Regions from separate parts of the Streptomyces sp. NPDC059398 genome, predicted to be linked through region 2. Evidence: predicted binding sites of a transcription regulator. Region 2 holds the regulator's gene; each other region holds the start of a gene.

Region 1 (10,544 bases), on a different contig from region 2:
CGGCCCCACCCCCATCGCGCGCCCGGCGGCCTCCCGGGCGCTCGCCAGGCGGGCACCGCGGTAGAGGAGCGAGGGGTCGTTTCCCGCCCGGTGCCAGGCGGCCGCGTCGGCCGCAAACTGCTGGCGGACGCGGAGCCACTCGCGGTCCTCCGCGACCCACTGCCGCAGCAGCGGCCAGCCGCGCAGCAGGGCGTCGTGGCTGATCCGTACGGTGTTCTCGTCCAGCACCAGGAGCCGGGCGTCCGCCAGTTCGCCCAGCGCGCGCTCCGCCGCCGCCGGGTCGGCGAGGCCGTCCAGTACGGCGCCGCGGTCGGCCGGACGTACGGTGTCGACGGAGTCGTCGTCGACCCGGACCAGGCGCGGCAGCATCCGGCGCACCGCCTGCTGCCCCGCCTCGTCCAGTCGCCCGTACACCCGGTCGGCGCTGGTCGCGATCGCCTCGGTGACACCGCCGCTGCGCTGGTACCCGGCGAACGTCAGGCGGGCCCCGCGGCGCCGGCGCCAGGTGGCCCACAGCGTGTGGGACAGCAACGGCAGGATGCCCGCCGGCCCTTCGGGCAGATGGGCGCCGCCGAGTTCGTGCAGCAGGAGGTCGACCAGCCCCTCCTCGAAGGAGAGCCCGGCGGCCGCCGCCGGTGCCTCGACCGCGGCCCGCAGTTCGTCGGAGCGCAGGGGACCGGCGAGCACCTGGTGGTGCTGGAGCGTGTCGGCCAGTTCGGGCAGGGTCTGCGCCTGACCGTAGAAGTCCGCGCGCAGCGCCAGCACGACGAGCGCGCCGCCCGCTGCCGCCCCGCCGAGCGCGCTCAGGAACAGCTCACGGTCCCGCTGCGAGCGGCAGAACGTGAACATCTCCTCCAACTGGTCGACCACCAGGGCCGTTCCGCGCCCGGCCGCCCCCTGCCGTACGGCGTCGGCCGCTGCCACCGATGCCGAAGCGGGGTCCGTACGGAGCGACGCGGCCTCCGTGTGCAGGATCCCGGCGAGCGCGCGCACCGGATCGTCGCCGGGTGACATCACCTCGTACCGCCAGCCCTCGGAGCCGGGCAGCTGCGGGCTGCCGCCCTCCCGGGCCCGGGGCAGCAGACCGGCGTGCAGCAGGGAGGTCTTGCCCGCCCCCGACGGGCCCACGAGCACCAGCGGCCTGGCGTCCGCCAGGGCCCGGGCGGCGGCCCGCAGCACCTCGTCGACCAGGCGCTCCCGCCCGTGGAAGTAGGCGGCGTCGGCCTCGGTGAAGGATTCCAGACCGAGGTACGGGCTGCGGCCCGGGGACTGAGGCGGCTCCTGCCGGGCCGGATCCCGGCCATCCGCTGCTCCGTCCGCTGCTCCCTCCGCCGCTCCGTCCGGCGCTCCGTTCTGCGGGCCGGGCTCGTCGGCGGCCGGGGCGGGGGCGGCCCGGTTGGGGGCGATGACCAGGGCGCCTGAGCGGTCCCCCGCCTGCCGCCGGGGGCGCGGGCCGCCACGGGAGTTGAGGGCGCGGAACAGATACTCGTACACCGCGTCGAGCGTCAGCAGCGGCGGGCCGAGCGGGTCGCCCTCGTCGAGCAGCCGGATCAGCTCACCGGTGAACGCCGGGTACTCGGCGTCCTGCGGGGCGAGCGCGAGCTGTTCGGCCGAGCTGAGGACGTACATACCGTGCGCGGGCGGCAGCGCCACGGACGACTGAGTACGGCTGCCGAGGTCGGCCCGGCCGGAGAAGCAGCAGTCGAGCACGACAACGACGGACGAGGCGCGGCACGAGGTGAGCGCCTCGCGGACCGCGGACACCGGGAGGGCCTGGTGGGCGGCGAGCCCCGGGGTGAGGGCGTCGGTGGACCGGGCAGCGAGGTACAGCTCGTCGCCCGGACCGATGAGCCCGTGCCCGACGTAGTGGATGAGCAGGGTCGTCTCGGCCAGTTGGGCCTCGTGGGTGATGGCCTGGGCCATGCTCTGCGCGTCCGGCAGGTCGATGGCCGTACGGAGCCGGTCGGGCGGCACCCCGCAGACGTCGAGCAGCCGGGTACGCAGCGCCTCGACGGCTCTCGGTACGGAGGGGACCGAGGTGAGCGTCGGCCCGTCGTGGGTGCCCGTACCGATGAGCAGCACCCGGACTCCGGCGCCGGACAGCCCGGTCACGGCCGGACACCGGCGCCGTCGGGATCTTCCGGGGTGTCGCCGGGAGGGGCCGGCGGGGCGTCCAGCGCGCGCGCCGCGTCCTGTACGAGGGACCTGAGCTCCTGGTCGCCGAGCAGCCGCACCCGCTGGGCGGACAGCTCGACGGACGCGCCGTCGGGGCGGGTGACCTTGACGGTGACGTCGCTGCGGTGGCCGCGCAGCCATGACACGAGCGCGGTGACCACTCCGGTCGCCGCACCGCCCTGGCCCAGCGCCACCGCGAGCGCGTCGAGAACGGGCCCGAGCGTCCCCGGGACCGGTGGCCGCTCCTGCGGGGTCACCCGCCCGCGCAGCTCGTCGACGCCGAGCAGCCACTCCAGGATCGCCCTCAGGTCGCCGCGCCCTTCCCCGTCAGCCGTCACCCGCAGATCCATGCCAGCCCCCTCGCGATGGTCGACCACGCGTGTCAACCCTAGCGAGGCAACTCACCATGCACACAGCAGTTTTGAGGGGTATTCGAGCCAAGAACGCCCGAGGGCGGTACCCCTCCGGGAAGGGGTACCGCCCTCGGTCCGTACTGCTTGCCGTACGTGCCGTACTACCGGCCGTACTGCTTGCCGTGCCGGCGCCCTGATGGTTGCCGTACGGCGTCTGGAGCAGCCGATCCTCGCTGGAAGCGGAGGATCAGAAGTCCATGTCACCGCCCGGCATGCCGCCCGGGGCGCCCGCGGGGGCGGCCTTCTCCGGCTTGTCGGCGATGACGGCCTCGGTGGTGAGGAACAGCGCGGCGATCGACGCGGCGTTCTGCAGCGCGGAGCGCGTGACCTTCGCCGGGTCGATGATGCCCTCGGCGATCATGTCCACGTACTCGCCGCTCGCGGCGTTCAGGCCGTGGCCGACCGTCAGGTTGCGGACCTTCTCGACGACGACTCCGCCTTCGAGACCACCGTTGACGGCGATCTGCTTCAGCGGGGCCTCCAGGGCGAGCTTCACGGCGTTGGCGCCGGTCGACTCGTCGCCTTCGAGCTCCAGCTTCTCGAACACCGCGGAGGCCTGGAGCAGGGCCACGCCACCACCGGCGACGATGCCCTCCTCGACGGCCGCCTTCGCGTTGCGAACGGCGTCCTCGATGCGGTGCTTGCGCTCCTTGAGCTCGACCTCGGTCGCGGCACCGGCCTTGATGACGGCCACGCCGCCGGCCAGCTTCGCGAGGCGCTCCTGGAGCTTCTCGCGGTCGTAGTCCGAGTCGGAGTTCTCGATCTCGGCGCGGATCTGGTTGACGCGGCCCTGGACCTGGTCGCTGTCACCGGCACCGTCGACGATCGTGGTCTCGTCCTTGGTGATGACGACCTTGCGGGCGCGGCCGAGCAGGTCGAGACCGGCGCTCTCCAGCTTGAGGCCGACCTCCTCGGAGATGACCGTGCCGCCGGTGAGGATGGCGATGTCACCGAGCATGGCCTTGCGGCGGTCGCCGAAGCCCGGGGCCTTGACGGCGACGGACTTGAAGGTGCCGCGGATCTTGTTGACGACCAGGGTCGACAGCGCCTCGCCCTCGACGTCCTCCGCGATGATCAGCAGCGCCTTGCCGGACTGCATGACCTTCTCCAGCAGCGGAAGGAGGTCCTTCACGTTGCCGATCTTGGAGTTGACGATCAGGATGTACGGGTCGTCGAGCGACGCCTCCATACGCTCCATGTCGGTGGCGAAGTACGCCGAGATGTAGCCCTTGTCGAAGCGCATGCCCTCGGTGAGCTCAAGCTCAAGACCGAAGGTCTGCGACTCCTCGACGGTGATGACGCCTTCCTTGCCGACCTTGTCCATCGCCTCGGCGATGAGCTCGCCGATCTGGGTGTCAGCGGCGGAGATGGAGGCCGTCGAAGCGATCTGCTCCTTGGTCTCCACGTCCTTGGCCTGCTCCAGGAGGGCGGCGGAGACGGCCTCGACGGCCTTCTCGATGCCACGCTTCAGCGCCATCGGGTTGGCACCCGCGGCGACGTTGCGGAGGCCCTCGCGGACCAGCGCCTGCGCCAGGACGGTCGCGGTGGTCGTACCGTCACCGGCGACGTCGTCCGTCTTCTTGGCGACCTCCTTGACCAGCTCGGCACCGATCTTCTCGTACGGGTCCTCGAGCTCGATCTCCTTGGCGATGGACACACCATCGTTGGTGATCGTGGGGGCGCCCCACTTCTTCTCAAGGACGACGTTGCGGCCCTTGGGGCCGAGGGTGACCTTGACGGCGTCGGCGAGCTGGTTCATCCCGCGCTCGAGACCGCGCCGTGCCTCCTCGTCGAACGCGATGATCTTGGCCATGTGAAGTGGTCCTCCCGGACAGGGGGTGGAAAGCGTCAGACCTGGCGGTGCCCGCGACGGACGGCCTGCTTGCCCGGTGGTTCCTTGCCCCACCCGGCCCGCGGGCCTCACCAACCCGGTCCTTCTGTCACTCTCACTGGGAGAGTGCTAACGCCAATGATTAGCACTCGACCCCCTTGAGTGCAAGCGCCTTCGGAGAAGGCCCCGGTGGGGGTGGGGGTTGGGTGACGGGAGGGAGCAAGCGCAAGGGAAGGATGCGGTCCGGACGCACGAGAGGCCCGTGCCCCTCTGTGGGGTACGGGCCTCTCATGCGTGAGTGCTTCGGTGGCCGATCGCGCCGAGATCAGACGGCGAGTTTGACCATGTCCGCCTGCGGACCCTTCTGGCCCTGCGAGATCTCGAACTCGACTCGCTGACCTTCTTCAAGGGTGCGGTAGCCGTCCATCTGAATCGCGCTGTAGTGGACGAAAACATCCGCACCACCGTCGACCGCGATGAAGCCGTACCCCTTCTCCGCGTTGAACCACTTGACGGTGCCCTGAGCCATGACTAACTCCCCTATTACTGGCCCTTGCACAGAGCCCGCACTTCGCGGGATCCGGGTCAGACCTTGCGCCGGAACGCGTCGACCGCGGCTGAATGTATCTGCCCAACTGCCCTCTGCAACAGGTCAATCGGACGAGAATTCTGAGCGCGGCCGAGGGCGCCATTCGGCGGATTTCCGGGGATCCCCGGGCAAGTCGGGCCGGGCAAAGGGCACTTACGCCGCAAAGAGAGGGAGCACATTGCCCGCACATTGACGCGTGCTCGGCTGCCCGCGATGCGGGCGATCAAGGGGGCTGCCCCAACTCTACCGTGTTCAATCATGCTGAATTGCCCCCTCCGCTTCGTACGCGGAGAGGGCAACGGGTCCAGCGGAGATGCCGGGCGGGGGCGGCAGCGGGCTCGCTCAGCCGCCGGCGACGGCCGGGATGATGGAGATGCCCGCGCCGTCCGGCGTCGCCGTCTCCAGGCCCTGCTCGAAGCGGACGTCGTCGTCGTTCACGTACACGTTCACGAAGCGGCGCAGCTTGCCCTGGTCGTCCAGGACTCGGGCCGCGATGCCCGTGTGGTTCTTCTCCAGGTCGGCGATGACCTCGGAGAGGGTGCCGCCGTCGGCCGCGACCTCGGCCTGGCCGCCGGTGTAGGTGCGGAGGATGGTGGGGATACGGACCTTGACGCTCATGCGGATTGCCTTCCGGGGATGGGCAGCGGTGTCGGACGGTGGACGGCGGTGTCAGGCGGTCGACAGCGGGTGTCAGGCGCCCGTGGCCAGTCCGGCCTCGCGGAACGCGTCCAGGGTCGGACGGATCGTCGCGGTCGGGCCGGACGTCGGGGCGACCGCGTCCAGGGTCTTCAGGCCGTCACCCGTGTTCAGGACGACGGTGGTGAGGGACGGGTCGAGCAGACCGGCCTCGATGAGCTTCTTCGTCACGCCGACGGTCACCCCGCCCGCGGTCTCCGCGAAGATGCCCTCGGTCCGGGCCAGCAGCTTGATCGCGTCGACGATCTGCTCGTCGTTGACGTCCTCGACCGCGCCACCGGTGCGCCGCGCGATGTCCAGGACGTACGGGCCGTCCGCCGGGTTGCCGATCGCCAGCGACTTGGCGATCGTGTCCGGCTTCTGCGGCCGTACGACGTCGTGCCCGGCCTTGAACGCGGTGGAGACCGGCGAGCAGCCCTCGGCCTGCGCACCGAAGATCTTGTACGGCTTGTCCTCGACCAGGCCGAGCTTGATCAGCTCCTGGAGGCCCTTGTCGATCTTCGTGAGCTGGGAGCCCGAGGCGATCGGGATGACGATCTGGTCGGGCAGCCGCCAGCCGAGCTGCTCGCAGATCTCGTACGCCAGGGTCTTGGAACCCTCGCCGTAGTACGGGCGGAGGTTGACGTTGACGAAGCCCCAGCCCTCCCCGATCGGGTCGCCGATCAGTTCGGAGCAGAAGCGGTTGACGTCGTCGTAGTTGCCTTCGATGCCGACCAGTTCACCGCCGTAGACCGCGGCCATCACGACCTTGCCCTGCTCCAGGTCGTGCGGGATGAAGACACAGGAGCGGAAGCCGGCGCGGGCGGCGGCGGCGCCGACGGCGCCTGCCAGGTTGCCCGTGGACGAGCAGGAGAGCGTGGTGAAGCCGAAGGCGCGGGCGGCCTCGACGGCGATGGCGACGACACGGTCCTTGAAGGAGTGCGTCGGGTTGCCGGAGTCGTCCTTGATGTGCAGACCGCCGGTGACGCCCAGCTCACGGGCGAGGTTGTCGGCCTTGACGAGCTTGGTGAAGCCCGGGTTCAGATTGGGCTGGTCGGCCACGCCCGCGGGGACGGGCAGCAGCGGGGCGTAGCGCCAGATGCTGTTCGGGCCGGCCTCGATGCGCTTCCTCAGCTCGTCGGGGGAGCCGCTCGGCAGGTCGTACGCCACTTCGAGCGGCCCGAAACAGGACGCACAGGCGAAGAGGGGGCCGAGGGGGAAACGCTCACCGCACTCGCGGCACGAGAGCGCCGCGGCGGGGCCGAGATCGACGGTCCCGGTGGAGTCTTCGGTGCTGGTAACGGTCTGCACAGCCATGGTGGCGAGGTCCTCTCCTCATCTTCCTCACGACGTACTTCGCCGCGAGACGGAATTGGCACCTTCCCCACCATGACCTCGCGGTCGGCGGAAGGTTGCCGGGACTTCTACGGGCCGTTCCCTCAGTCCCTCTGGATGAGCGCTTATGACGCGGGCGTCGGGGCCCGGCGTGTTTGTCCGCGGGTGCTGACCCCGGCATGCCGTGGCCATTCGCGTTGTTCAAGACTGTAACCGAAGGCAGGGACGGTTGAGACAGCCGTCCGAACCGCGAGATGGCTCACAGTCAAGGAGACGCGCCGTGCTGGAAGAGGTGGACCGCTGGCTGACCAGGCGTTCCTGGTCGGTGGCCGACCGTCCGCTGGACCGGCTGACCGCCGCGAAGCGCTCCACGAAGGTGAGTGTCGTCCTGCCCGCGCTCAACGAGGAGGCGACGGTCGGGGCGATCGTCGCGACCATCCGCCGGGAGCTGATGGACACCCGGCCGGTGCCGCTCGTGGACGAGCTGGTGGTCATCGACTCCGGCTCCACCGACCGTACGGCCGAGACCGCAGCCGCGGCCGGGGCGCGCGTGGTGCACCGGGACGAGATCCTGCCGCGGCTCCCTGCCGTGCCCGGCAAGGGCGAAGTGCTGTGGCGCTCGCTCCTGGTGACCGGCGGCGACATCGTCTGCTTCGTCGACGCGGATCTGCGGGAGTTCTCCGCGGACTTCGTCTCGGGGATCGTCGGGCCGCTGCTGACCGAACCCGATGTGCAGTTCGTCAAGGCCATGTACGACCGGCCGCTCGGCGAGGCCGCGGGACAGGGCGGCCGGGTGACCGAGCTGGTGGCGCGCCCGCTGCTCAATCTGCACTGGCCGCAGCTGGCCGGTTTCGTCCAGCCGCTGGGCGGCGAGTACGCGGTGCGGCGCTCGCTGCTCGAACAGCTGCCGTTCCCGGTCGGTTACGGGGTGGAGCTGGGCCTCCTGGTCGACGCGCTCCACACGGTGGGGCTCGACGCACTGGCCCAGGTCGACGTGGGCTCGCGCAAACACCGCCACCAGGACGGGCTCGCGCTGGGGCGGATGGCGGCGGCGATCTACCGCACGGCGCAGCTGCGGCTGTCACGGGGCCAGCTGGTGCGTCCGGCGCTGACGCAGTTCGAACGGAGCGCGGAGGGCTTCGTACCGCGGACCTACCCGGTGGACACCGAGGAGCGGCCCCCGATGCGGGACGTCGGGGAGTACGCGGCGCGCCGGGCGGCCTGACCGGGCGATGCGGTCGGGCGGCCCGGACCGGGTGATCCGGTCTGGGCGGCCTGCCCGGATCACCCGCTCCGGGCAGCCCTCTCCTCCTCCGGCAGCTGTCCATGGAAAGGATTTGGCCAAAGCCGGCACGAGAATCCGCACCCCTTTTCAAGCCGCGATATCCGTGCAATCACCGCATTCGAAGCGGTGATGAGCGCCGCGTATCCCTGACCGCACAACGGATTCCGTTGCAATGACGCGTTAACGAACCCTTGACGGGAATCGGCGTCGCGAGTTGTATTTCGGTCACCGGAGCGGCGTGAACGCCCCTCTTGGTCCGCTCATGGTCCGCCGTGCATGTGCGGTACTCATCGGTGGCTCGCGCCGGGGAGTGCCTCCCCCTCATGCCACCGGCCCTCCCCCTGCCGCCAGTACCGATGGGACGACGGATGACCTCTACGCCCGACACGACCGTTGCCGCAGCCCCCGGGAAACCGGCGGCGGACACCCGTGCCGTGACGGCGGGGGAGGCTCCCACGCTCACCCGGTCCATCGGTGTGGTGGGCGGCACGCTGCTGACGCTCTCCTGTCTGACCCCGGCATCGTCGCTCTTCGTGATCGTGCCGGACTCGTTCGCCACCCTGGGCACCGGGACGGCCCTCACCATCGCCATCGCGGGCCTGCTCTGTATCGGGGTCGCGTTCACCTACTCGGAGCTGGGCACGCTCATACCGAGCTCGGGTGGCGAGTACGCCATGGTGGGCACCCTGATGGGCCGCCTCGCCGGCTGGCTGGTCTTCGTGCTCTCACTGATCGTCGTCATGATCGTGCCGCCGATCATCGCGCTGGGCACCGCCGACTATCTGGCGCCGCTCGCGCATCTGGACCCGCAGTACACGGCGGCCGGTGTGATGCTGCTCGCCACCGCGATGGGCCTGCTGGACCTCCGTGCCAACGCCTGGATCACCGGGATCTTCCTGGTACTCGAAGTGGTGGCCTGCGCGGTCGTCGCCTTCCTCGGCTTCAGCCACACCAGCCGCTCCGCATCGGTGCTCGTCCACCCGGTGATGGACGCAGGACACGGCCACAGCTCGCCCGTCACCGCCGGGCTGATCGTCACCGGGCTCGCCACCGCGCTCTTCATCCTCCAGGGCTTCTCGACCGCCGTGTATCTGGCCGAGGAGATGGACAACCCGCGCCGCAACGTCTCCCGCACCGTGCTCTGGACGCTCGCCATCGGCGCCGCCGTCGTACTGATCCCGGTCGTCGCGATCACGCTCGGTGCCCCGGACCTCGGGACCCTCGCCACCGGTGATGTGGCGGGCATGGTGCAGAGGTGGAGCAACTCCGGCGTCGGCACGTTCGTCAGCCTCTGCATCGCCCTGGCGATCATCAACGCGGCGATCGTGATGGTGATCCAGAACTCCCGCGTCGTCTACTCGTCGGCACGCGACGCCGCCTGGCCGGCCGCCGCCAACCGCGTCCTGTCGCACATCGGGAAGCGGTACGGCTCCCCCTGGGCGGCGACGCTGGCCGTGGGCGTGCCGGGGGCGGTGCTGTGCTTCGTCAATCTGGACACGCTGAGCGATGTCACGGGTGTCGCGGTGGCCGCGATGTACGTCTTCGTCGCCCTGGGCGCCCTGGTGTCGCGGCGCGGTGACCACAAGCACCGGCTGGCCTGGCGCATGCCGCTGTGGCCCGCCGTCCCGGCCCTGCTGGTCGTCGTCCTGGCCTGGGTGCTCTGCCAGCAGAGCGCCCAGAGCCTGGTGATCACCGGGGCCGTCGTGGTGGCCGCCGCCGCGTACTGGGCGCTCTACCTCCGGCCCCGGCAGGCCACCCACTGGGTGATCTCCGTCCCGGAGGACGAGCGCGCCCCCGCCGCCGACGGAGCCGCGGCGCCGCACTGACGGACCGCCCCGCGCGGCCGCCCGGCCCGCGCCGCCCCGGGGCCCCCGGGTTCTCACGCCGAGCACGCCGAGCGCCCCACCCCAGCGCCCACGCCGAGCGCCCCACGTTTGAGCGTTCGCGGCACGGGCTAGGTTCGCGTCATGGCCTCTCCCCGCGCCCGCGTCCTCGTCGCCTCCAACCGGGGCCCCGTCTCGTACACCCTCCGCGACGACGGTGAACTCACGTCCAAGCGCGGCGGGGGCGGTCTCGTCTCCGGGCTCTCCGCCGTCGAGGGGGACGCCGACTCGCTCTGGGTCTGCGCGGCCCTCGGCGAGGGCGACCGGGCCGCCGTGCGGCGCGGGATCGCCGAGGACGGGGTGCGGATGCTGGACATCGACCCCGAGGTGCACGCCGACGCGTACAACGGCATCGCCA
Region 2 (10,544 bases):
AGACCCGCGGCTACGCCTCGCTCGACTACGAGCCCACCGGCGAGCAGGCGGCCCAGCTCGTCAAGGTCGACATCCTGCTGCACGGCGACAAGGTCGACGCGTTCTCCGCCGTCACGCACAAGGACAAGGCGTACGCGTACGGGGTGCGGCTCGTCGCCAAGCTGCAGAAGCTGATCCCGCGGCAGAACTTCGAGGTGCCGATCCAGGCGGCCATCGGCGCCCGTGTCATCGCCCGTGAGACCGTCCGCGCCATCCGCAAGGACGTGCTCGCCAAGTGCTACGGCGGTGACATCTCCCGTAAGCGGAAGCTGCTGGAGAAGCAGAAGGAAGGCAAGAAGCGGATGAAGATGGTCGGCAATGTGGAGGTCCCGCAGGAGGCCTTCATCGCGGTGCTGTCGACCGACGAGTCCGGCGAGAGCAAGAAGAAGTAGCCGGTACGAGAACGGTACGAGACCGGTACGAGAACGCCAGGAACCGTCGGGAAACGGCGGCAACCGGAACGGCAGTCGGCAGACGGGCCCCCGCGCTACGGCACGGGGGCCCGTTCGTTATGAAGCACACGGCCGTTCCCTCTTACGTTGGGGGACAGCGGCGCTCTACTCTGATCACTAGTTACTCGCCAGTTTAATAACAGCCACCAGCCAGTCGCGCAGAGCTGCCCGCAGGCCCGGAGGACGACGTCGTGAGCGACACACAGACTTTGATCGAGACCCGGCCGCCCTCCGTGGCGACCCTTTTCACCCAGCGGGTTGCCGAGACGCCCGATGCCGAGGCGTACCGCTATCCGGTGCCCGCGGCCTCCGGCGAGGGGCCCGACGAGTGGAAGTCCCTGAGCTGGGGCCAGGCGGCCGAGCGGGTGTACGCCATCGCCGCCGGTCTCGTCGAACTCGGCGTGCGGCCCGAGGAGCGCGTCGCGCTCGCCTCGTCGACCCGGGTGGAGTGGATCCTGGCCGACCTCGGCGTGATGTGCGCGGGAGCCGCGACGACGACGATCTACCCGTCGACCAATACCGAGGAATCCGCGTACATCCTCTCCGACTCCGAGAGCCGGGTGCTGATCGCCGAGGACGCCGCGCAGCTGGCCAAGGCGCGGGAACGCCGTGCCGAGCTGCCCGACCTCCGTCATGTCGTGGTGATCGACAGCGCGGGCCTGGAGCCCGACCCGACGGACGAGGCCGACTGGGTCCTGTCGCTCGCCGATCTGGAGGCCCGCGGGGCCGCGTACCTGGCGGCGAACCCCGGGGCGGTCAAGGAGCGGATCGGTGCCATCACCGCCGACCAGCTCGCCACCCTGATCTACACGTCGGGCACCACCGGCAGGCCCAAGGGGGTCCGGCTGCCGCACGACAACTGGTCGTACATGGCCAAGGCCACCGTGAGCACCGGGCTGATCACCAAGGATGACGTCCAGTACCTCTGGCTGCCGCTCGCGCACGTCTTCGGCAAGGTGCTCACATCCGGCCAGATCGAGGTCGGCCATGTCACCGCGGTCGACGGCCGGGTTGACAAGATCATCGAGAACCTTCCGGTCGTCCAGCCGACCTATATGGCAGCCGTCCCCAGGATCTTCGAGAAGGTCTACAACGGGGTCGCGGCCAAGGCGCGGGCCGGCGGCGCGGCCAAGTACAAGATCTTCCAGTGGGCCGCCGACGTGGCGCGCGAGTACGCGAAGGTCACTCAGGACAACTTCCGGCACACGGGCTCCGCTTCGGCGCCGTTCGCGCTCTCCGCGAAGCACAAGGCCGCGGACGCCCTGGTGTACGCCAAGATCCGCGAGGCCTTCGGCGGGCGGCTGCGTGCCTGTGTCTCGGGCTCGGCCGCGCTCGCCCCCGACATCGGGCTCTTCTTCGCCGGGGCGGGCATCCACATCCTGGAGGGGTACGGCCTCACCGAGTCCAGCGCCGCCTCCTTCGTCAACCCCGGCGAGGCCTACCGCACCGGCACCGTCGGCAAGCCGCTGCCCGGCACCGAGGTCCGGATCGCCGACGACGGCGAGGTCATGCTGCGCGGGCCCGGCATCATGGCGGGCTACCACCGGCAGCCGGAGAAGACCGCCGAAGTGCTGGAGTCCGACGGCTGGTTCCACACCGGCGACATCGGTGAGCTGTCGTCCGACGGCTATCTGCGGATCACCGACCGCAAGAAGGACCTGATCAAGACGTCCGGCGGCAAGTACATCGCACCGGCCGAGGTCGAGGGCCAGTTCAAGGCGGTCTGCCCGTTCGTCTCCAACATCCTGGTGCACGGCGCGGACCGTAACTTCTGTACGGCCCTGATCGCCCTGGACGAGCCGACCATCCTGGGCTGGGCCGAGGAGAACGGCCTGGGCGGCCGGAGCTACGCCGACGTGGTGGCGTCCAAGGAGGTCGAGTCGCTGATCGACGGCTATGTGCAGCGGCTCAACGAGGGGCTCCAGCGCTGGCAGACCGTCAAGAAGTTCCGGCTGCTGCCCCGCGATCTGGACATCGAGCACGGCGAGCTGACCCCCAGCCTCAAGCTGAAGCGGCCGGTCGTCGAGCGCGAGTACAAGGGGCTCATCGAGGAGATGTACGCGGGGACGCGCGAGGCATAGCGGCAGCGCGGGGCGTCAGGGCCTGTCGGCACTTCGCGGAGACGGCTCAGCGGAGACGGCTCAGCGGACACGGCTCAGCGGACACGGCTCAGCGGACACGGCCCAGCGGACACAGCCCAGGGGGGCGCACGGGGCATAGGGGGCGCACGGGACGGGCGCGGAACAGGACCGGTGGCAGGCTCAGCCGCCGGTCCTGTTCCGCGGGCCACCGCCGTGCCCCGCCCCGCACGCCGTGCCCCGCCTCTCCCGTTCCCTCGTCCGAGGGACACCTCCGGACGGCGGCAGGATCCCGGCCGGGGCCGTCGCCGTACCGGAATCCCAGTCTCCGCCACCCCGCCGACCAGTGCCTTCTCCATTCGACACGGCCCATTTGAGTAACTCGACGCATATGGGCGGGCCCGGTCTGTCACTCTGTCGTTGTCGTCGTCGCGCAACGCCAGATCCGGTCAGGGAGCCACCGAGTGGGGTCCATTCCCGTACAGAGGGAGACAGCGGGCCCCGCCGTGCGCCCCTCAGGTCCGGCGGACGGCGTGTCGTCGGTGGTCCGCACCAGCCTGCCCGGCAACCCGCTGTCCCCGTCGGCCGCCCGCAGATTCGTCCGGGCCGCGCTGGCCGACTGGACCGCGCTCGGGCTGCCCGCCACCACCGGGTTCACCGACCAGCTGGCCGAGGACTCCGTCCTGATCGTCAGTGAACTCGTCACCAACGCCGTCGTGCACGCCGGCACCACGGTCGAGGTGCTCGTACGGCTGGAAGGCGCGGCGGGCGACGAGGCGCCCGCCCTGGTGATCGAGGTGTCCGACCACCACCCGTCCCGGGAGGTGCGCAACGAACCGGAGGACCAGCACGACGGCATGCCGGAGTACGGCCGCGGGCTGCGGCTCGTCTCCTCCCTGGCCGAGGCCTGGGGCATCACCTACCGGACCGGACTCAAGACGGTCTGGACCCGGCTGCCGCTCGACGGCGGCGATCCGCGGCCCGCCCCCGGCAGCGGCAGCCTCCGGCGCGGACTGCGCGCCGCCGAGATCCTGGCCCCCGCGCCCCGGCGCGCACAGGGCGGCGAACGCGAGTGGAGCAGCAGCGGGGCGCTCAGCTTCCTCGCCGAGGCATCCGAACTGCTCGCCGGGCAGTTCGACGAGGACATGATCGCCGCCCTGGCCGGACAGCTCCTGGTGCCCAGGCTCGGCGACTGGTGCGCCGTCTGGCTGGACCCGGAGGCCGGCGGCCCCGGGCGCAGACCGAGGCTGTCGCGGGTCTGGCACGCCCACGAGAACCGGATCGACGAGCTGCGGGCCGTACTGGAGAAGGACCCGCCGCAGCTGCCCGATTCGGCGCGCGGCGGCGCCGTACCCCTGGAGTGGCCACTCGCCGACGGTGCGGCAGGCGCCGACGGCACGGTGCTCGGCTACCGGCTGCTCACCGCGGGCCGCCCGCTGGGCACCCTGCTCCTCGGCCGCAACGCCGGGCGCCGCGCCCACGAGGAAGTGACCGCCCTGGTGGGCGACTTCGCGCGCCGGGTCGCGCTGGCGGTCAGCGCCGCCCGCCAGTACACCCGGCAGGCCACCATCAGCCGGGTCCTGCAGCGCGGACTGCTGCCCAGCAGCGTCGCCGAGATCCCCGGCGTGGACAGCGCCCTTGTCTACGAGCCGCGCGGTGAGGGCGTCGCGGGCGGCGACTTCTACGACGTCTTCCCCGGCGAGAGCGCGGGTGGCCGCTGGTGCTTCGCGCTCGGTGATGTCCAGGGCAGCGGCCCGGAGGCGGCTGTCGTCACCGGGCTCGCGCGCCCCTGGCTGCGGCTGCTCGCCCGCGAGGGCTACCAGGTCTCCGAGGTGCTGGACCGGCTCAACAAGCTGCTGCTCGACGACGCGATGGAGACCGCCGAGGCGGCGGCCCGGATGGTCGCGGTGGCGGGCGGCCAGGAGCTGCACGAGGACCCCCAGTCCCGGTTCCTCTCCCTGCTCTACGGCGAGCTGGTGCCGCTGCCCGGCGGCGCCGGAGTGCGGTGCACCCTGGCCAGCGCGGGCCACCCGCTGCCCCTCCTGCTGAGCCCCGACGGGACCGTACGGGCCGCCGCCGCGCCCCAGATGCTGCTGGGTGTGGTCGAGGGCGTCGCGTACGAGAGCGAGACCTTCGACCTGCTGCCGGGCGACACACTGCTCTGTGTCACCGACGGCGTCACCGAGCGGCGGGCCGGCCCGCGCATGTTCGACGACGGCGACGGACTCTCGGCCGAGCTCGCGGGCTGCGCGGGGCTGACCGCCGAGGGCGTCGCCGAGCGGATCAAGCAGGCGGTCTACGCGTTCGGCGTGGAGCCGCTGGACGACGACATGGCGCTCCTGGTGCTGCGGGCGGAGTAGTCCCGGGGCCGGGGGACAATGGGGGCATGCCTTCCGTACTGCCCGATGGTGAGCCCATGCCCGATGACGGGGCGCTGCCCGGTCATGCCCTGAAGGGTGCGGGTGAGCGGCCGCTCGGGTTCTATCTGCATGTGCCCTACTGCGCGACGCGCTGCGGGTACTGCGACTTCAACACCTACACCGCGACCGAGCTGCGCGGTTCGGGCGGTGTGCTGGCCTCGCAGGACAACTACGCCACGACCCTCACCGAGGAGGTCCGGCTGGCCCGCAAGGTGCTCGGCGACGACCCGCGGCCGGTGAGCACGGTCTTCGTCGGCGGTGGCACACCGACCCTGCTCGACGCGGCGGACCTGGTACGGATGCTCGCGGCGGTCCGGGACGAGTTCGGCCTCGCCGAGGACGCCGAGATCACCACCGAGGCCAACCCCGAGTCCGTCGGCCCGGAGTATCTGGCGGAGCTGCGGGCCGGGGGGTTCAACCGGATCTCGTTCGGGATGCAGAGCGCGCGGCAGCACGTCCTGAAGATCCTCGACCGCACCCACACCCCGGGCAGGCCCGAGGCGTGTGTCGCCGAGGCGCGCGCGGCGGGCTTCGAGCACGTCAATCTGGACCTGATCTACGGCACGCCGGGGGAGTCCGACGACGACTGGCGGGCGTCGCTCTCGGCGGCGGTCGGCGCCGGGCCCGACCACATCTCCGCCTACGCGCTCATCGTCGAGGAGGGCACCCAGCTGGCCCGCCGGATCCGCCGCGGCGAGGTGCCGATGACCGACGACGACGAACACGCGGACCGCTATCTGATCGCGGACTCGGTACTGGCCGACGCGGGGTTCTCCTGGTACGAGGTCTCCAACTGGTCCACCACCGATGCGGGCCGCTGTCTGCACAACGAGCTGTACTGGCGCGGTGCGGACTGGTGGGGCGCGGGCCCCGGCGCGCACAGCCACATCGGCGGCGTGCGCTGGTGGAACGTCAAGCACCCCGGCGCGTACGCGGCGGCCCTGGCGGCCGGGAAGTCACCCGGCGCGGGCCGGGAGATCCTGCCGGCCGAGGACCGCCGGGTGGAGCGCATCCTGCTGGAACTGCGGCTGCGCGACGGCTGCCCGCTGGACATCCTGGCCCCGGCGGGGCTCGCCGCTTCCCGGCGCGCCCTGGGGGACGGGCTGCTCGATGCGGGGGCCTACGAGGCGGGGCGGGCGGTGCTCACCCTGCGGGGGCGGTTGCTGGCCGACGCGGTGGTGCGGGACCTGGTGGACTGAGGGCCGGCGCCGCCCACTCGGGGCTCCCGCCCCGGACCCCGCTCCTCAATCTCCCCCAGCTACCGCTGGGAGGCGCCCCCAGGAGGGGCGTCAGTCCTCCGGTGCCGTCACGAAGTCGATCAGTTCCTCGACGCGGCCCAGCAGCGCGGGCTCCAGATCGCGGTAGGACCGTACGTTCGCGAGGATGCGCTGCCAGGCGGCGCCGGTGTTCTCGGGCCAGCCCAGCTCCCGGCACACCCCCGTCTTCCAGTCCTGTCCGCGCGGTACGGACGGCCACCCCGCGATCCCCACGGACGACGGCTTCACCGCCTCCCAGACATCGATGTAGGGGTGCCCCACCACCAGCGCATGGTCACTGGAGACCTCCGCCGCGATCCGGGACTCCTTCGAACCGGGGACCAGGTGGTCGACCAGCACCCCCAGCCGCGCGTCCGCCGCCGGGGCGAACTCCGCGACGATCCCGGGCAGATCGTCGATGCCCCCCAGATACTCGACCACGACCCCCTCGATCCGCAGATCGTCGCCCCACACCCGCTCGACCAGCTCCGCGTCGTGGCGCCCCTCGACATAGATCCGCCCGGCCCGCGCCACCCGCGCCCGCGCGCCCGGCACCGCCAGCGAACCGGACGCGGTCCGGTCGCTGCGCCGGGGCGCCGCGGTGGGGCGTACGAGTGTGACCGGGCGGCCCTCCAGAAGGAAGGCGCGCGGCCCCATCGGGAACACCCGGTGCTTGCCGAAGCGGTCCTCCAGGGTGACCGTCGGACCCTCGGCCGTCTTCTCGCACCTGATCACCGCACCGCAGAAACCGGTGGCGATCTCCTCGACCACCAGATCCGGCTCGGCCGCGACCTCGCGGGCGGGTGTCTGCTTCTTCCACGGCGGCGTGAAGTCGGGGCTGTAGCTGCGCATTCCGCAGACGCTACGACACCCCGGGGCGCGCTGCCAGCATCCGCCGCTGAGCACGGACGAACGCGGCGTCGACCACGGCCCCGTGCCCCGGTACGTACAGGGCGTCCTCGCCGCCCAGCGCCAGCAGCCGGTCCAGCGCGGCGGGCCAGCGCCCCGGCATCGCGTCCGGGCCCGCCTGAGGCTCGCCCGACTCCTCGACCAGATCACCGCAGAAGACGACGGTACGGCCGCCCGGCGCCCCCTCGGGCCTCCCGCCCGGTCCGCCGTGCCCACCCGGCCCGCCGTACCCACCCGACTCGCCGTGGCCCGGCCCTCCGCTCCCGCCCGGGACGAGCAGCGCCAGGTCGTGGCCGGTGTGGCCGGGGCCGCAGTTCACCAGGGTGACCCTCCGGCCGCCCAGGTCGAGGGTCAGCTCCCCGGAGACGGGATGGTGCGGGGCGACCAGATGCGCCACCGCCTCGGCGGCCTCGGCCGCCGGGACCCCGTGCCGTACCGCGTCCTCGCGCAGTGCGTCGGCGCCGCGCGAGCCCCGGGTGAGCAGCGCCTCCGTCCCCACCGCCCCGTACACCTGGACGCCTGCGAACGCGGCCGTGCCCAGCACATGGTCGAAGTGCGGATGGCTCAGCGCGACATGGGTCACCCGGCGGCCCAGCGCCGCCTCCGCGCGCAGCCGGACCTCCCGGCCCTCGCGCAGGGTCGCGCCCGTGTCGAAGAGCAGCGCGCCGTAGCGGCCCGCCACCAGCCCGGCCGTGGCGTCCCAGCGCGGGAGCCGGCACCGGCCCACGCCGGGCGCCAGATGCTCCCAGCCGGAGTTTTCCCAGGAGGAGATTGTCCAAGAGGGGTCAGTGGCGTCCATACCCCGACGTTATCCCCGCCCGGCGGAGACCGGCGCGACCGCGCGACAGGCCGCCCTTGCCAGCGGTGAACCCCTCCGCCGTACACTGGGACGCTGCTGGCACTCGAACATTCCGAGTGCCAGGAAGGTCCGGATCGACAGCTGGAGGTGTGCGCGGGTGCTCAGCGAACGCAGACTCGAAGTGTTGCGCGCCATCGTCCAGGACTATGTGGGCACCGAGGAGCCGGTCGGTTCCAAGGCGCTCACCGAGCGGCACCGGCTCGGTGTCTCACCGGCCACCGTCCGCAATGACATGGCGGCCCTGGAGGACGAGGGATTCATCGCCCAGCCGCACACGAGCGCGGGCCGCATCCCCACGGACAAGGGGTACCGGCTGTTCGTCGACCGGCTCGCGGGGGTCAAGCCCCTCTCGTCGCCCGAGCGGCGCGCCATCCAGAACTTCATGGACGGCGCCGTCGACCTCGACGACGTGGTGGCCAGGACCGTACGGCTGCTGGCCCAGCTCACCCGGCAGGTCGCCGTGGTGCAGTACCCGTCGCTGACCCGTTCCACGGTGCGGCACGTGGAACTGCTCGCGCTGGCCCCGGCCCGGCTGATGCTCGTACTGATCACGGACACCGGACGGGTCGAACAGCGCATGATCGACTGCCCGGCGCCGTTCGGTGAGACTTCTCTCGCGGACCTCCGCGCCCGGCTCAACAGCAGGGTGGTGGGGCGGCGCTTCGCGGACGTCCCACAATTGGTGCAGGACCTGCCCGAGTCCTTCGAACAGGAGGACCGGGGTACGGTTTCCACGGTGCTCGCGACCTTGCTCGAAACGCTGGTCGAGGAGACCGAGGAACGGCTGATGATCGGCGGAACCGCCAATCTGACGCGATTCGGACATGACTTCCCACTGACCATCAGGCCGGTGCTGGAAGCGCTTGAGGAGCAGGTCGTGCTGCTCAAGCTGCTCGGTGAGGACTCGGGCATGACCGTACGCATCGGGCATGAGAATGCCCACGAGGGCCTGACGTCCACATCGGTCGTCGCCGTCGGCTACGGTTCGGGCGACGAGGCAGTCGCCAAACTCGGCGTGGTCGGACCGACCCGCATGGACTACCCCGGAACGATGGGAGCGGTACGCGCAGTGGCACGTTACGTCGGACAGATCCTGGCGGAGTCGTAAGTGGCCACGGACTATTACGCCGTTCTCGGCGTGCGCCGCGACGCTTCCCAGGACGAGATCAAGAAGGCATTCCGGCGATTGGCGCGCGAGCTCCACCCGGACGTCAATCCCGATCCCAAGACGCAGGAACGCTTCAAGGAGATCAACGCCGCCTACGAGGTGCTGTCGGACCCGCAGAAGAAGCAGGTCTACGACCTCGGGGGCGACCCGCTCTCGCAGGCGGGCGGCGGCGGAGCCGGCGGCTTCGGCCAGGGCGGCTTCGGCAACTTCTCGGACATCATGGACGCGTTCTTCGGTACGTCGTCCCAGCGCGGGCCGAGGTCGCGTACGCGGCGCGGCCAGGACGCGATGATCCGGCTGGAGATCGACCTCAACGAGTCGGCCTTCGGCACCACGAAGGACATCCAGGTCGACACCGCTGTGGTCTGCACGACCTGCAGCGGCGAGGGCGCCGCCCCCGGCACCTCGGCCCAGACCTGCGACATGTGCCGCGGCCGTGGCGAGGTCTCACAGGTCACCCGGTCCTTCCTGGGTCAGGTCATGACATCGCGGCCCTGCCCGCAGTGCCAGGGCTTCGGTACGGTCGTGCCGACCCCGTGCCCCGAGTGCGCGGGCGACGGGCGCATCCGCTCCCGCCGCACCCTGACGGTGAAGATCCCGGCCGGTGTCGACAACGGCACCCGGATCCAGCTCGCGGGCGAGGGCGAGGTCGGCCCCGGCGGCGGCCCCGCCGGTGATCTGTACGTCGAGATCCACGAGCTGCCGCACGCGGTCTTCCAGCGGCGCGGCGACGATCTGCACTGCACGGTGACGGTCCCGATGACGGCGGCGGCGCTGGGCACGAAGGTGCCGCTGGAGACGCTGGACGCGCTGGAGGAGGTCGACATCCGGCCGGGCACGCAGTCCGGCCAGTCGATCCCGATGCACCAGCGCGGCATCACGCATCTGCGCGGCGGTGGCCGTGGCGACCTGATCGTGCATGTCGAGGTGCTCACCCCGACGAAGATGGACGCCGAACAGGAGCGGCTGCTGCGGGACTTCGCCAAGATGCGCGGCGAGGAACGCCCGACCGGCCAGTTCCAGCCGGGGCAGCAGGGGCTGTTCTCCCGGTTGAAGGACGCGTTCAACGGGAGGTAGCCCGCGGTTGTTCTTCTGCCGGGGGCCCGGGCACCCGGGGGCCGACGCCCCGGCGGTCGTCTTCGGGCCGCCACCGATTCGGTGCGGTGCGGAGGACGTGGCACGATGCGGTCATGTCCTCCGTACTCGCCGATCTCTGCCGATATCCGATCGTGCAGGCCCCCATGGCGGGCGGTGCTTCAGGCCCGCAGCTCGCCGCAGCCGTCTCCGAGGCCGGCGGTCTCGGGTTCCTCGCCGCCGGGTACAAGACCGCGGACGGCATGTACGAGGAGATCAAACAGCTGCG
Region 3 (10,544 bases), on a different contig from region 2:
AAGGCCGGCGTTCTCGGCGATCCAGCGCAGCGGCTCGACAGCGGCGCGGCGGACGACCGCGACACCGGTCGCCTCGTCACCGGACTTGCCCAGGTTGCCTTCGAGCACCTTGACCGCGTGCACCAGAGCGGAGCCACCACCGGAGACGATGCCCTCCTCGACCGCGGCGCGGGTCGCGGAGATGGCGTCCTCCAGACGGTGCTTCTTCTCCTTGAGCTCCACCTCGGTGGCGGCACCGACACGGATCACGCACACGCCGCCAGCCAGCTTCGCGAGGCGCTCCTGGAGCTTCTCGCGGTCCCAGTCGGAGTCCGTGGACTCGATCTCGGCCTTGATCTGGTTGACGCGGCCCTGGACCTCGTCAGCCTTGCCACCGCCGTCGACGATGGTGGTGTCGTCCTTGGTGATGGTCACGCGGCGGGCGGTGCCCAGCACGTCGAGACCGGCCTGGTCGAGCTTGAGGCCGACCTCCTCGGCGATGACCGTGGCACCGGTGAGGGTGGCCATGTCGCCGAGCATCGCCTTGCGGCGGTCGCCGAAGCCGGGGGCCTTGACCGCGACCGCGTTGAAGGTGCCGCGGATCTTGTTCACGACCAGAGTCGACAGGGCCTCGCCCTCGACGTCCTCGGCGATGATCAGCAGCGGCTTGGAGCTGCCCGCCTGGATGACCTTCTCAAGGAGCGGCAGCAGGTCCTGGATCGAACCGATCTTGCCCTGGTGGATCAGGATGTACGGGTCGTCGAGGACGGCCTCCATGCGCTCCTGGTCGGTCACCATGTACGGCGAGAGGTAGCCCTTGTCGAAGGCCATGCCCTCGGTGAAGTCCAGGTCCAGGCCGAAGGTGTTCGACTCCTCGACGGTGATGACACCGTCCTTGCCGACCTTGTCCATGGCCTCGGCGATGAGCTCACCGACCTGCTTGTCCTGAGCGGAGAGACCGGCGACAGCGGCGATGTCGGACTTGTCATCGATCGGGCGGGCGGTCGCGAGGAGTTCCTCGGACACAGCCTTGACCGCGGCGTCGATGCCCTTCTTCAGGGAGGCGGGCGAAGCGCCGGCGGCGACGTTGCGCAGACCCTCGCGGACCAGCGCCTGGGCCAGCACGGTGGCGGTGGTGGTGCCGTCACCCGCGATGTCGTTGGTCTTGGTCGCCACCTCCTTCACCAGCTGCGCACCGAGGTTCTCGTACGGGTCGTCGAGCTCGACCTCACGGGCGATCGTGACACCGTCGTTGGTGATGGTGGGAGCGCCGAACTTCTTGTCGATGACGACGTTGCGGCCCTTGGGGCCGATCGTCACCTTGACCGTGTCGGCAAGCTTGTTGACGCCGCGCTCAAGGGCGCGACGGGCGTCCTCGTCGAACTTCAGGATCTTCGCCATGGAGCTGATTCAGTCCTCTCAAAACGAACTGCGCCCCCGGGTGCCCGTCACTCGTTGTGCGAACACAGCAGATGCGGGGCCAGGGGCGCAGATCAAGAAATACGTCGGTGAATTACTTCTCGACGATCGCGAGAACGTCGCGAGCCGAGAGGACGAGGTACTCCTCGCCGTTGTACTTCACCTCGGTCCCGCCGTACTTGCTGTACAGCACGACATCGCCGGCCTTGACGTCGAGCGGAAGACGCTCGCCGTTCTCGAAGCGGCCCGGACCCACGGCCAGGACGACGCCCTCCTGGGGCTTCTCCTTGGCGGTGTCCGGAATGACCAGGCCGGAGGCCGTGGTCTGCTCGGCGTCGAGCGGCTGGACCACAATGCGGTCCTCGAGCGGCTTAATGGCAACCTTGGAGCTGGTTGTCGACACGATCCGGTCTCCCCCTTCGGAGATCTCACGGGGTGAACTGTCTGAGTGGCGACCGGATGGATCCGTCGTCGCGGGTGCCGGACCGGCCCGTCGCCAGATTTGGCACTCTCCCGTGGGGAGTGCCAGAACTGAGACTAGGACGGCAGTTAGCACTCGGTCAAGCGGAGTGCCAATGAGCCCCGGCCATGTCTGCTGCGGCTTCCTCCTCCCGGCCCCGGCCGGGGGCGTCGTGTGCCGTGTGGTGTGCGCCGTGCGCCGTGTACCACTCAAGGCCTCACCGGACGTACGGCTGCGCCCGCCCGCACCACGCCGGGCACCGCCCCCACCGCATCCGGCCCCCATATCCGGCACCATCCGCACTACCCGAAGCCACCCGGATCACCCACACGAACCACATGAACCGCATCACCCACAATGGACGGGTGACCGACCTCGACGCCTTCACCACGCTGTTCACCGATGAGGGCGCCGCCCTGCTCGCCTCGCTACGGGAGTACGACCCTTCCCAGGAGTTGGCCGTCGCCACCCGGCTGCGCCGCACGTACCCCACCGAGCTGGTCTCCACGGCCCTCGCCCAGGCGCGCCTGCGGCAGCGGGCCGTCCCGAAATTCGGCGCCGACGACGCGCACCGGATGTTCTTCACGCCCAACGGCGTGGAACAGTCCACACGTAAATCCGTCGCCGAGTACCGCGCCCGCCGCTTCGCCGGCCTGGGCGTACGCAACGTCGCCGACCTGTGCTGCGGTATCGGCGGGGACGCGTTGGCGTTCGCCCGCGCCGGGATCTCCGTACTGGCGGTCGACCGTGATCCGCTGACGGCCGAAGTCGTACGGGCCAACGCCGCCGTCCTCGGGCTGAGCAGCCTGATCGAGGTGCGGTGCACAGATGTGTCACAGGTCGTCACAGATCCGTACGAAGCGGTCTTCGTCGACCCTGCACGGCGTGGCGGGCGGGGCCGGATCTTCAACCCCGAGGCGTACTCACCGCCGCTGTCCTGGGCCACGGGTGCAGTGACCGACCGAATCGCCTCCGGTCCGTCGCACGGGACAGCGGGCGCTATCAAGATCGCTCCCGGCATCCCGCACGAGATGGTCCCCAGTGGCGCCGAAGCGGAGTGGATCTCCGACAGCGGTGACGTCAAGGAAGCGGTCCTCTGGTTCGGCACGGAACCGGGGCTGCGCCGCGCCACCCTGCTTCCGTCAGGAGCCACCCTCACAGACCGCGGACTCCCCGACCCCGAAGTACGGACGCCGGGCCGGTATCTGTACGAACCGGACGGCGCCGTCATCCGCGCCCATCTCGTCGCCGAGGTGGCCGAGGAGCTCGGCGGCGGGCTCATCGACGAGACCATCGCCTACATCACGGCGGACGAACTGCGCCCGACGCCGTACGCGACGGCCTACGAGATCACGGATGAACTCCCCTTCGGCCTGAAAAGGCTGAAAGCCCTGTTGCGAGAGCGGGAAGTCGGGAACCTCACGGTCAAGAAGCGCGGCTCGGCAGTCGAACCGGAGGAGGTACGCCGCCGGGTCAAGCCCCAGGGACCCAACGCGGCCACCGTGATCCTCACCCGGGTCGCGGGCGCGCCGATGATGCTGATCGGGCAGCCTGCCGGTTCCTGACGGGGCGACAGGGCCTGTCGGAGCGACAGGGCCTGACGCTGCTCCCTGTGTCCCTTCGGCTCTCTCCACCGGGGGTGGGCCTCGTCAAGCCGGGTCTCATCAGCCAGGGCCCCGTCAAGCAGGGCCGGCGTTGCCGGTCGGCGGCCGGTCGTGGCAGGCCGGTCAGGCCAGGTCGGTCAGGCCAGGTCGGTCAGATCTTCCGCGTACACCTGGGACAACGGCTGCGGACCCACGTACTGCTGACAGTTGCAAACCCCTGGCTCGAAGCTCAGCGGCTTCTTGTTCTCATCCCAGGACATCGGTACTTCGACGGTCTCATGGCACTTTCCCTGCCGGTCGTGCTTGGCGAGGTGGTGTGTGCAGCCGCAGACCGGCTCGGGCGGTTTGTTCGCCGCCTCGATCTCCCTGCGCTCCCGCTCAGCTGTCTCCAGCCGCTCCATCCGGCGCTCATGGCGAGTGCGCAGCGCGGTGCGGCCCGTATCCGCGACCCAGCCGAAGCCGCCGACCATGAAGAATATGAACACCCACCAGAACCAGCTCACTTGCGGCCCTTCCCCCCGGCCCGTGCGTTCCATCCTTCAAGGTTACGCGTACAGGCACCAAGCGCCGAAGAGCCGGTCGGCAATCCGGATCCGAATTGCCCCGGCGGGCAACCTGGGCGTGCTGGGGGCGGGTGTGCTGGAACGGGGGTGGTGGGGTCAGGGGTGGTGGGGTCGGGGGTAGTGGGGTCGGGGGTAGTGGGGTCGGCTTGCTGAAGTCGGGCGGGCCGGGCGATCGGCCACTGTCTGCCTGTCCCCCGTACGGCCCGTGTGCCAGGCGGTATCCGACGGGTCGTCAGAGGATGAAAATATGACGCCTCGTAAGCCATCGCGCCTGTCGGCGCGTTTGTCGCTCCGCTCGTCCCTCCCCGCACGATTCCACGCGCCCGGCCCCGCGCCGCTCTCCCCGCCCGGCCCCGCACTGCTCCCCCTGCCCGACCCCGCACCGCTTCGTACACTGTTCCTGTCGTCGCTGCGTACGTCGTTCCGTACGCCGCCTCCGGCAGCTCCCGCCCACGAGCCGCCCCGTAAGACATGGATCGGCGTGCCTCGTCGTGCATTCGGCCGTGCTGTGGGGTGCGCCGCTGCCGCTTCCCTGCTGCTTGGCGGGCCGGCGGTCGCGGCCGTACCGGCCCCGCCTGCTGCCACAGCGTCGCCTGCTGACACGCCGACAGCAGCTGACACCCCGTCGACGGCCGAGGGCGCCGTCGCCAGGCCTCCGGCCCCGGCCCCGTCGGCCTGGACCACGTGCCCCGCCCCTTCCCAGGCGCAGGGCGGGGGAAAGGCGCCGGGCTCCGGCTGGACCTGCGCCACGCTGAACGTTCCCCTCGACTACACCAAACCCGGGGGAAAAACGATCCCGCTGGCACTGATCCGTCATCGCGCGACAGGGCCCGGCAAGCGCATCGGTTCACTCATCTACAACTTCGGCGGCCCCGGCGGCTCCGGTGTCGACACGCTGCCTGCCTTCACGCCTACGTTCGCGAAGCTCAACACCCGCTATGACCTGGTGAGCTTCGATCCGCGCGGAGTCGGCAACAGCGAGCCCGTCAACTGTCTCACCGACCGGGAGACCGATGCGCTCAACTCGGTCGACTCCACGCCCGACACCCCCACCGAGGTCCGGCAGTGGATGGACGCGACCCGTAACTTCGCGGCGCACTGCGCGAAGAAGTCCGGCCCTCTCCTGCCGTATCTGACGACCACCAATGTGGCCAGGGACCTAGACCGGATTCGTGCGGCCGTGGGCGACAGGAAGCTGAACTACTACGGCTTCTCGTACGGCACGGAGCTGGGCGCGACCTATGCCCATCTCTTCCCCGGGAAGGTGGGCCGTGCGGTGCTGGACGGCGTCATGCACCCCGACAAGGACTTCACGCAAGGGGCCCTGTACCAGCTGAAGGGCTTTCAGCTGGCGCTGGACCACTTCGCGCGTTCCTGTGTCGCGGCCACGTATCTCTGCCCGCTGCACCGCTCCACCCCCGAGGGGGTGGAGAAGGTACTCACCGATCTGGTGACCGGCCTGGAGAAGCACCCCGCAGGCGCGAGGACGGGCCGCACGCTCACCGATTCGCTCGCCCTGACGGCGATCGAGGGCGCGTTGTACTCACCGGACTCCGGCTGGCCGCGCATGGCGAACGCGGTCGCCGTGTACCTCCGTACACACAACCCCGCGCCGTTGCTCACGATGGCGGACAGCATGACGGGTCGCGACGCCAAGGGGCACTACTCGAACAGCAACAACGTCTTCGCGGCCACCAGTTGCGCCGACTTCGGCGTCCCGGTGGGGAAGGCGGAGATCGAACGGCAGTTGCCCGCCTTCCGGAAGGCGTCGCCGCTGTTCGGCGCACAGTTCGCGTGGGCCCTGAACCAGTGCACGTACTGGCCGGTCAAGGGGGCAATGAAGCATATGGAGGTCAGCGCGAAGGGCGCGCCGCCGATTCTGGTCATCGGCAACACGGGTGACCCCGCCACCCCGTACGGCGGGGCGAAGGCCATGGCGCGGCGGCTCGGGAAGGGAGTCGGAGTGCTGGTCACCTGGAAGGGCGGCGAGGGCCACTGCTCGTACGGAAACGGCAGCGCGTGCATCGACGGCAGGGCGAACGCCTATCTGCTGGACGGGAAAGTGCCGGCTTACGGGACCAGTTGCTCCTGAGAGTGGGTGGGGGCCCGGGGGGATTCGGGCAGAGGTGATTGCCGAGGGGGCGGGGGGCCTGGGGGCCGCGGTGCCGTGGAGTGCACACCGCAGGGGGGCGGCACGGGACGGGTGGCACAGGTGAGAGCCGGTGTACGCCGTCCGGGTGCCGGTCGCGCTCCGGGTGGTCACTCCGGCAGCAGCTCGGCCGCGAGACGTTTGATTTGATCGGCGAGGGGGCGCTGAGCGGGCTCGTGGCAGGCGGCCGCGTCGGCGAGCCGAATGACGTCCGCCCGCCACCGGCCGCTCGCCGGCCCTCCGGCACCGACCCGGCTCAGACCGCGCTTCAGCAGTCCCGCTGCCACCTCCGGCTGCCCGCGGAGCACTGCCTTGACGACCGCCACTGCATTGGCGAGCGCACTGGTCGCAAGAGACCACTCGGGGTCTCCCAGCCCTGCTGATGCGCCGTCTCCCGATATCTGCGCCTGCACCTGCCCCCGAGGGCTACTTCCTCCCGCCGGGCCGGCCGGGCTGACCCGACTGACCGGCCCGGCCACGCCGACACGATTGACCGTTCCGGCCGTTCCAGCCAGCTCGGCCGGCTCGGCCGGCTCGGCCGGCTCAGAAGACAATGTCGTGATCTCCAGATCCAGCCGCCAGAACAGCGGCATATCCCGGAAGGCCAGGAACAACAGCCTTCGACCGCAGGACCGTCGCACATCGGGATCGCTCCGCAGCGAGACGACTGCTCGCACTGCCCCCAGGCAGCGCTCGACGGCAGCCACACAGGTATCGAACTGCGCACTGGGCACCATCCAGGCAATGTCAATGTCGCTGTACGGATCCGATGTCCCCCGGGCAAGCGACCCACGCAACGCTGCCACCGACCCGGCGCACTGCGCCATGAGCGCGCGCTGCAGTTCCTGAGCGAAGGCGGCACGACGGGCGGGGTCGAGGTCCATGGCGGGCGATGTGGGAGGCATGGCGCCACAGCGTAGAGGGAAGACGGCTCGGCTGAATCCATTCCACTCCGGACTGGGCGCAACTGGCCAGACCGAACAACACCTGCTCAGACCGGTGGGCCTTACGGTCACACCCGCGCGGCCTGACCGGACACCTGCGGACGATGAACCCCGCTGCCCCCTGCCCTTACACCCGAAAGATGCCCTACGGGCGAGCGTCCGACACCTCTCATCTATGGCTACGACAAGGTCGAGATGTTGAGTTCCATCCTCCGGATCTGCCATTCATACGAGTGAAAGCCCGCAGCGAGCTGGCATTACTACAGAGAGTGAGTAACGATAGGGAGACGACTTGCCAAAGGGGACGGCGAGAGTTGAGGCCAATCACGGGGGTGTGGGCCATGACCATCCAGACTGATCAGACGCGCCAAAAGGTAGGGACCAGCCGGGCCACTCGGCCCATCCGCGTAAGCCGAATCGAGACCGCCCGGCTGACGTATGGCTCCCGGACCGCTGTACTGGACAGAGCTGAGTCTGAATCACCTGCTTCATCCGGGACGTTCAGTTCATCCAGCGAACACGAGCCACTGAGCATGTCGACGGGCGGGGTAAACGAACCGGCCGAGCCAGTCACGCCGAAAGGGCCGGACGGGGCGGACGGGGCGGACGAAAACGTCCAGCTCCGACTGCCCGGCTCACCAGACCAGCCGGATCCACCCGCTCCTTCAACTCCACCAACTCGGTCGGCGCCGACAACACCGTCAACACCGGCAGCAGCATCACCCCCGGGACCAGGACCGGAAGCCCCGTCAGTTCCATCTGTCGCAGCCGGACCCCAGACACCGGATGACTGGGCCGCCCATCTAAGAGGAACAGCCCCGTCAGCCCAGACTGCTGCGCTGCTCGGATCCCTGGAGACAAAGAAACTGTCACCGCGCGGACGTATCGACGCCCTGGCCGTCCTTGAGCGCCACGCAGCATGGTTCGCTGCCCGCCAAGTCCATCTGCTGGCGGACATCGCCGCTCATGCCGAGGCAGCGCCCACCGGTGAGAGCGATGTCGACACCCAACTCCTGAACCACGGGGACTACGCCACCGAAGAAGTGGCGTGTGCACTGCGCATCAGCAACTCCACCGCCACCGAGCGGCTTCAGATCGCCAAGGAACTGGCCGGCCGGTACGCCGGGACGCTCGGCCTGCTCGAAGGCGGAGAGATCTGTTACATGCAGGCCAGGAATCTCGCCAACGCCTGCCGGGTTCTCGAACCACAGGCTGCCGCCCGAGTCGAGTCGGCCATGGCGACGAGGATGCCCACCCAGGCCACCGGCCAGAGTTCCCGAGCGCTGCGCCGTCAGGTGATCAAGGCGGACCCCGAGGGCTACCAACGCCGACTGGAACTGCGCACGAAAGAGCGGGAGATCGTCCGCTATCCGCAAGACGACGGCATGGTCACCTGGGGCGCCACCGTACCTGCGGAGCTCGGAGCCCGCTTCGACCAAGCAGTCGACGCCCACGCCACCACCCTCGTCGTGGACAACCGCACCCTGAGCCAGCGTCGAGTGGACGCCCTGGCTGATCTCATCCTCAACCGCCCGGTACTGCCGACCGGTTCGAACTTGCCCGCGAACCCCAAGGCCCCCCAAGGCCTCTCCGGGCACTATTCCGCTGCCCCTACCGCCCTGGTGCACGTCACCGTGCCCCTTGACGTACTGATCGGCGCGAGCGAAGACCCAGCGGAACTGAAGGGCTACGGCCCCATCACCGCCACACAGGCCCGCACCCTCGCTTTCGCCGAGGGGACGATCTGGCGCCGCTTGATCACTCACCCCAGAACAGGGCTACTCATCAAGACAGACCCCACCACCTACCGCCCCACCGCCGAAACTGAACGCCATGTCGTCGCCCGGGACCAGCAGTGCGCCTTCCCGTCCTGCCGCATGCCAGCACAGCGATGCGACCTTGACCACGTCAAGAAGTTCGATCACGACCGTCCCGAATCAGGCGGGCAGACAGTCCCGGAAAATCTCATCCCGGTCTGCCGTCGCCACCACCTCATGAAGCACCGGGGCAACTGGACTGTCACACGGGACTCAGTCACCGGAATCACCACCTGGGTCAGCCCGACCGGCCACGTCTACCTGAACACGCCGCGCAACTACGCGGAGTAGGAATGGCAGCAGGACAGCACAGCCACAGCGGTCCTACTCCACCCCTACCGATTCAAAACGCCAACGGTGGACCGCCCGTGTGATCAAACCGGCGTCGGGTTCGGGTAGTTCGGGCAGGTCCGCATCGTAAGGCGCGTCCCACCAGGTGAGGACCAGCACTCGGTCCTGAGGGGCACGCAGAAACTCGCGGCGCAGCGGGCCCTCTGTAGCGTCCATGTCGGCGCCGAGAGCCACCGCCTGTGCCTGTGCTGCCTGCTGCCGTACCCACTCCAGCAGTTCAGCACCCCGCCCATCGACCGCACGGGCCTCCCACATCAGCGCGACGGTCATGAGTAGAGGTTGTCCTTGCTGATTTCGTGGACGTGGTCATGGTCGTGTACGTGCCCGCCACCATGCCCGTGGCCGCCTGTTTGCCCATGCCCCGGGTCACCGTCCATCTGGGCATGCCCGGTTCCCGCCGCCTGATCCGATGCCACCGCCGGCACATGCGGGTCCGTCACCGGCAGCGACGAGTCCGCAGACAGGGCCCAGTCCGACGCCCCCCTGTTCCGCGCCACCATTTCGGCACCGAGCGCCGCAACCATGGCCCCGTTGTCCGTACACAGCCCGGGGCGCGGCACCCGCAGCCTGATGCCGGCCCGCTCGCAGCGCTCCTGGGCGAGCGCCCGCAGCCTGGAATTGGCGGCGACACCACCACCGATCATCAGGTGGTCGACACCCTCGTCCTTACAGGCACGTACAGCCTTACGCGTGAGGACATCGACGACCGCCTCCTGGAACGACGCCGCCACGTCTCTTATGGGAAGCTCCTCGCCTGCCGCCCGCTTCGCCTCGACCCAGCGCGCCACCGATGTCTTGAGCCCGGAAAACGAGAAGTCGTACGCCGCGTCCCGTGCCCCCGTCAGCCCGCGGGGGAACGCGATCGCCTTCGGGTCTCCCTCCCGGGCCAGCCGGTCGATGACCGGGCCGCCCGGAAAGCCGAGGTTCAACACGCGCGCGATCTTGTCGAAGGCCTCGCCGGCCGCGTCATCGATCGTCGCGCCCAGGGGCCGGACATCCGCAGTGATGTCGGGCGCCAGCAGCAGCGACGAGTGTCCGCCGGACACCAGCAAGGCCATGGTCGGCTCGGGCAATGGCCCGTGCTCCAGCTGGTCCACACAGATGTGGGATGCCAGATGGTTGACGCCGTACAACGGTTTACCCAACGCGTAGGCGTACGCCTTCGCCGCCGATACACCGACCAGCAACGCCCCCGCGAGACCGGGTCCCGCCGTCACTGCGATGCCGTCGAGATCCCTCGCGGCGACCCCGGCGTCCT

Evidence for each region. Region 2 encodes HrcA, which represses chaperone genes, less so after heat shock. Its sites were predicted from a motif close to TTNGCACTCNGNNNNNCNGAGTGCNAA; they were not measured.
Region 1: groL (chaperonin GroEL) is a predicted target of HrcA. The motif match lies at 4,526-4,552, and genes of this name have one in related genera.
Region 3: groES (co-chaperone GroES) is a predicted target of HrcA. The motif match lies at 1,948-1,974, and genes of this name have one in related genera.

Annotation. Positions count from the first base shown of each region.
Region 1 covers NZ_JBHYWP010000011.1:79,017-89,560, forward strand. Annotated here, with positions in the region: gene ACFXBC_RS06670 (hypothetical protein) at 1-2,112, opposite strand, end outside; gene ACFXBC_RS06675 (hypothetical protein) at 2,109-2,513, opposite strand; gene groL (chaperonin GroEL) at 2,776-4,401, opposite strand; gene ACFXBC_RS06685 (cold-shock protein) at 4,745-4,948, opposite strand; gene ACFXBC_RS06690 (MoaD/ThiS family protein) at 5,351-5,626, opposite strand; gene thrC (threonine synthase) at 5,699-7,000, opposite strand; SAM riboswitch class I at 7,016-7,142, opposite strand; gene ACFXBC_RS06700 (glucosyl-3-phosphoglycerate synthase) at 7,299-8,243, shown strand; gene ACFXBC_RS06705 (APC family permease) at 8,672-10,129, shown strand; gene ACFXBC_RS06710 (trehalose-6-phosphate synthase) at 10,271-10,544, shown strand, end outside.
Region 2 covers NZ_JBHYWP010000048.1:39,714-50,257, forward strand. Annotated here, with positions in the region: gene lepA (translation elongation factor 4) at 1-431, shown strand, start outside; gene ACFXBC_RS18660 (AMP-dependent synthetase/ligase) at 683-2,572, shown strand; gene ACFXBC_RS18665 (SpoIIE family protein phosphatase) at 3,034-4,929, shown strand; gene hemW (radical SAM family heme chaperone HemW) at 4,986-6,188, shown strand; gene ACFXBC_RS18675 (DUF3097 domain-containing protein) at 6,279-7,097, opposite strand; gene ACFXBC_RS18680 (MBL fold metallo-hydrolase) at 7,108-7,953, opposite strand; gene hrcA (heat-inducible transcriptional repressor HrcA) at 8,111-9,121, shown strand; gene dnaJ (molecular chaperone DnaJ) at 9,122-10,258, shown strand; gene ACFXBC_RS18695 (nitronate monooxygenase) at 10,372-10,544, shown strand, end outside.
Region 3 covers NZ_JBHYWP010000025.1:64,782-75,325, reverse strand. Annotated here, with positions in the region: gene groL (chaperonin GroEL) at 1-1,380, opposite strand, end outside; gene groES (co-chaperone GroES) at 1,493-1,801, opposite strand; gene ACFXBC_RS12330 (SAM-dependent methyltransferase) at 2,197-3,423, shown strand; gene ACFXBC_RS12325 (hypothetical protein) at 3,600-3,965, opposite strand; gene ACFXBC_RS12320 (alpha/beta hydrolase) at 4,507-6,117, shown strand; gene ACFXBC_RS12315 (hypothetical protein) at 6,285-7,058, opposite strand; gene ACFXBC_RS12310 (DUF222 domain-containing protein) at 7,958-9,226, shown strand; gene ACFXBC_RS12305 (hypothetical protein) at 9,260-9,556, opposite strand; gene tsaD (tRNA (adenosine(37)-N6)-threonylcarbamoyltransferase complex transferase subunit TsaD) at 9,553-10,544, opposite strand, start outside.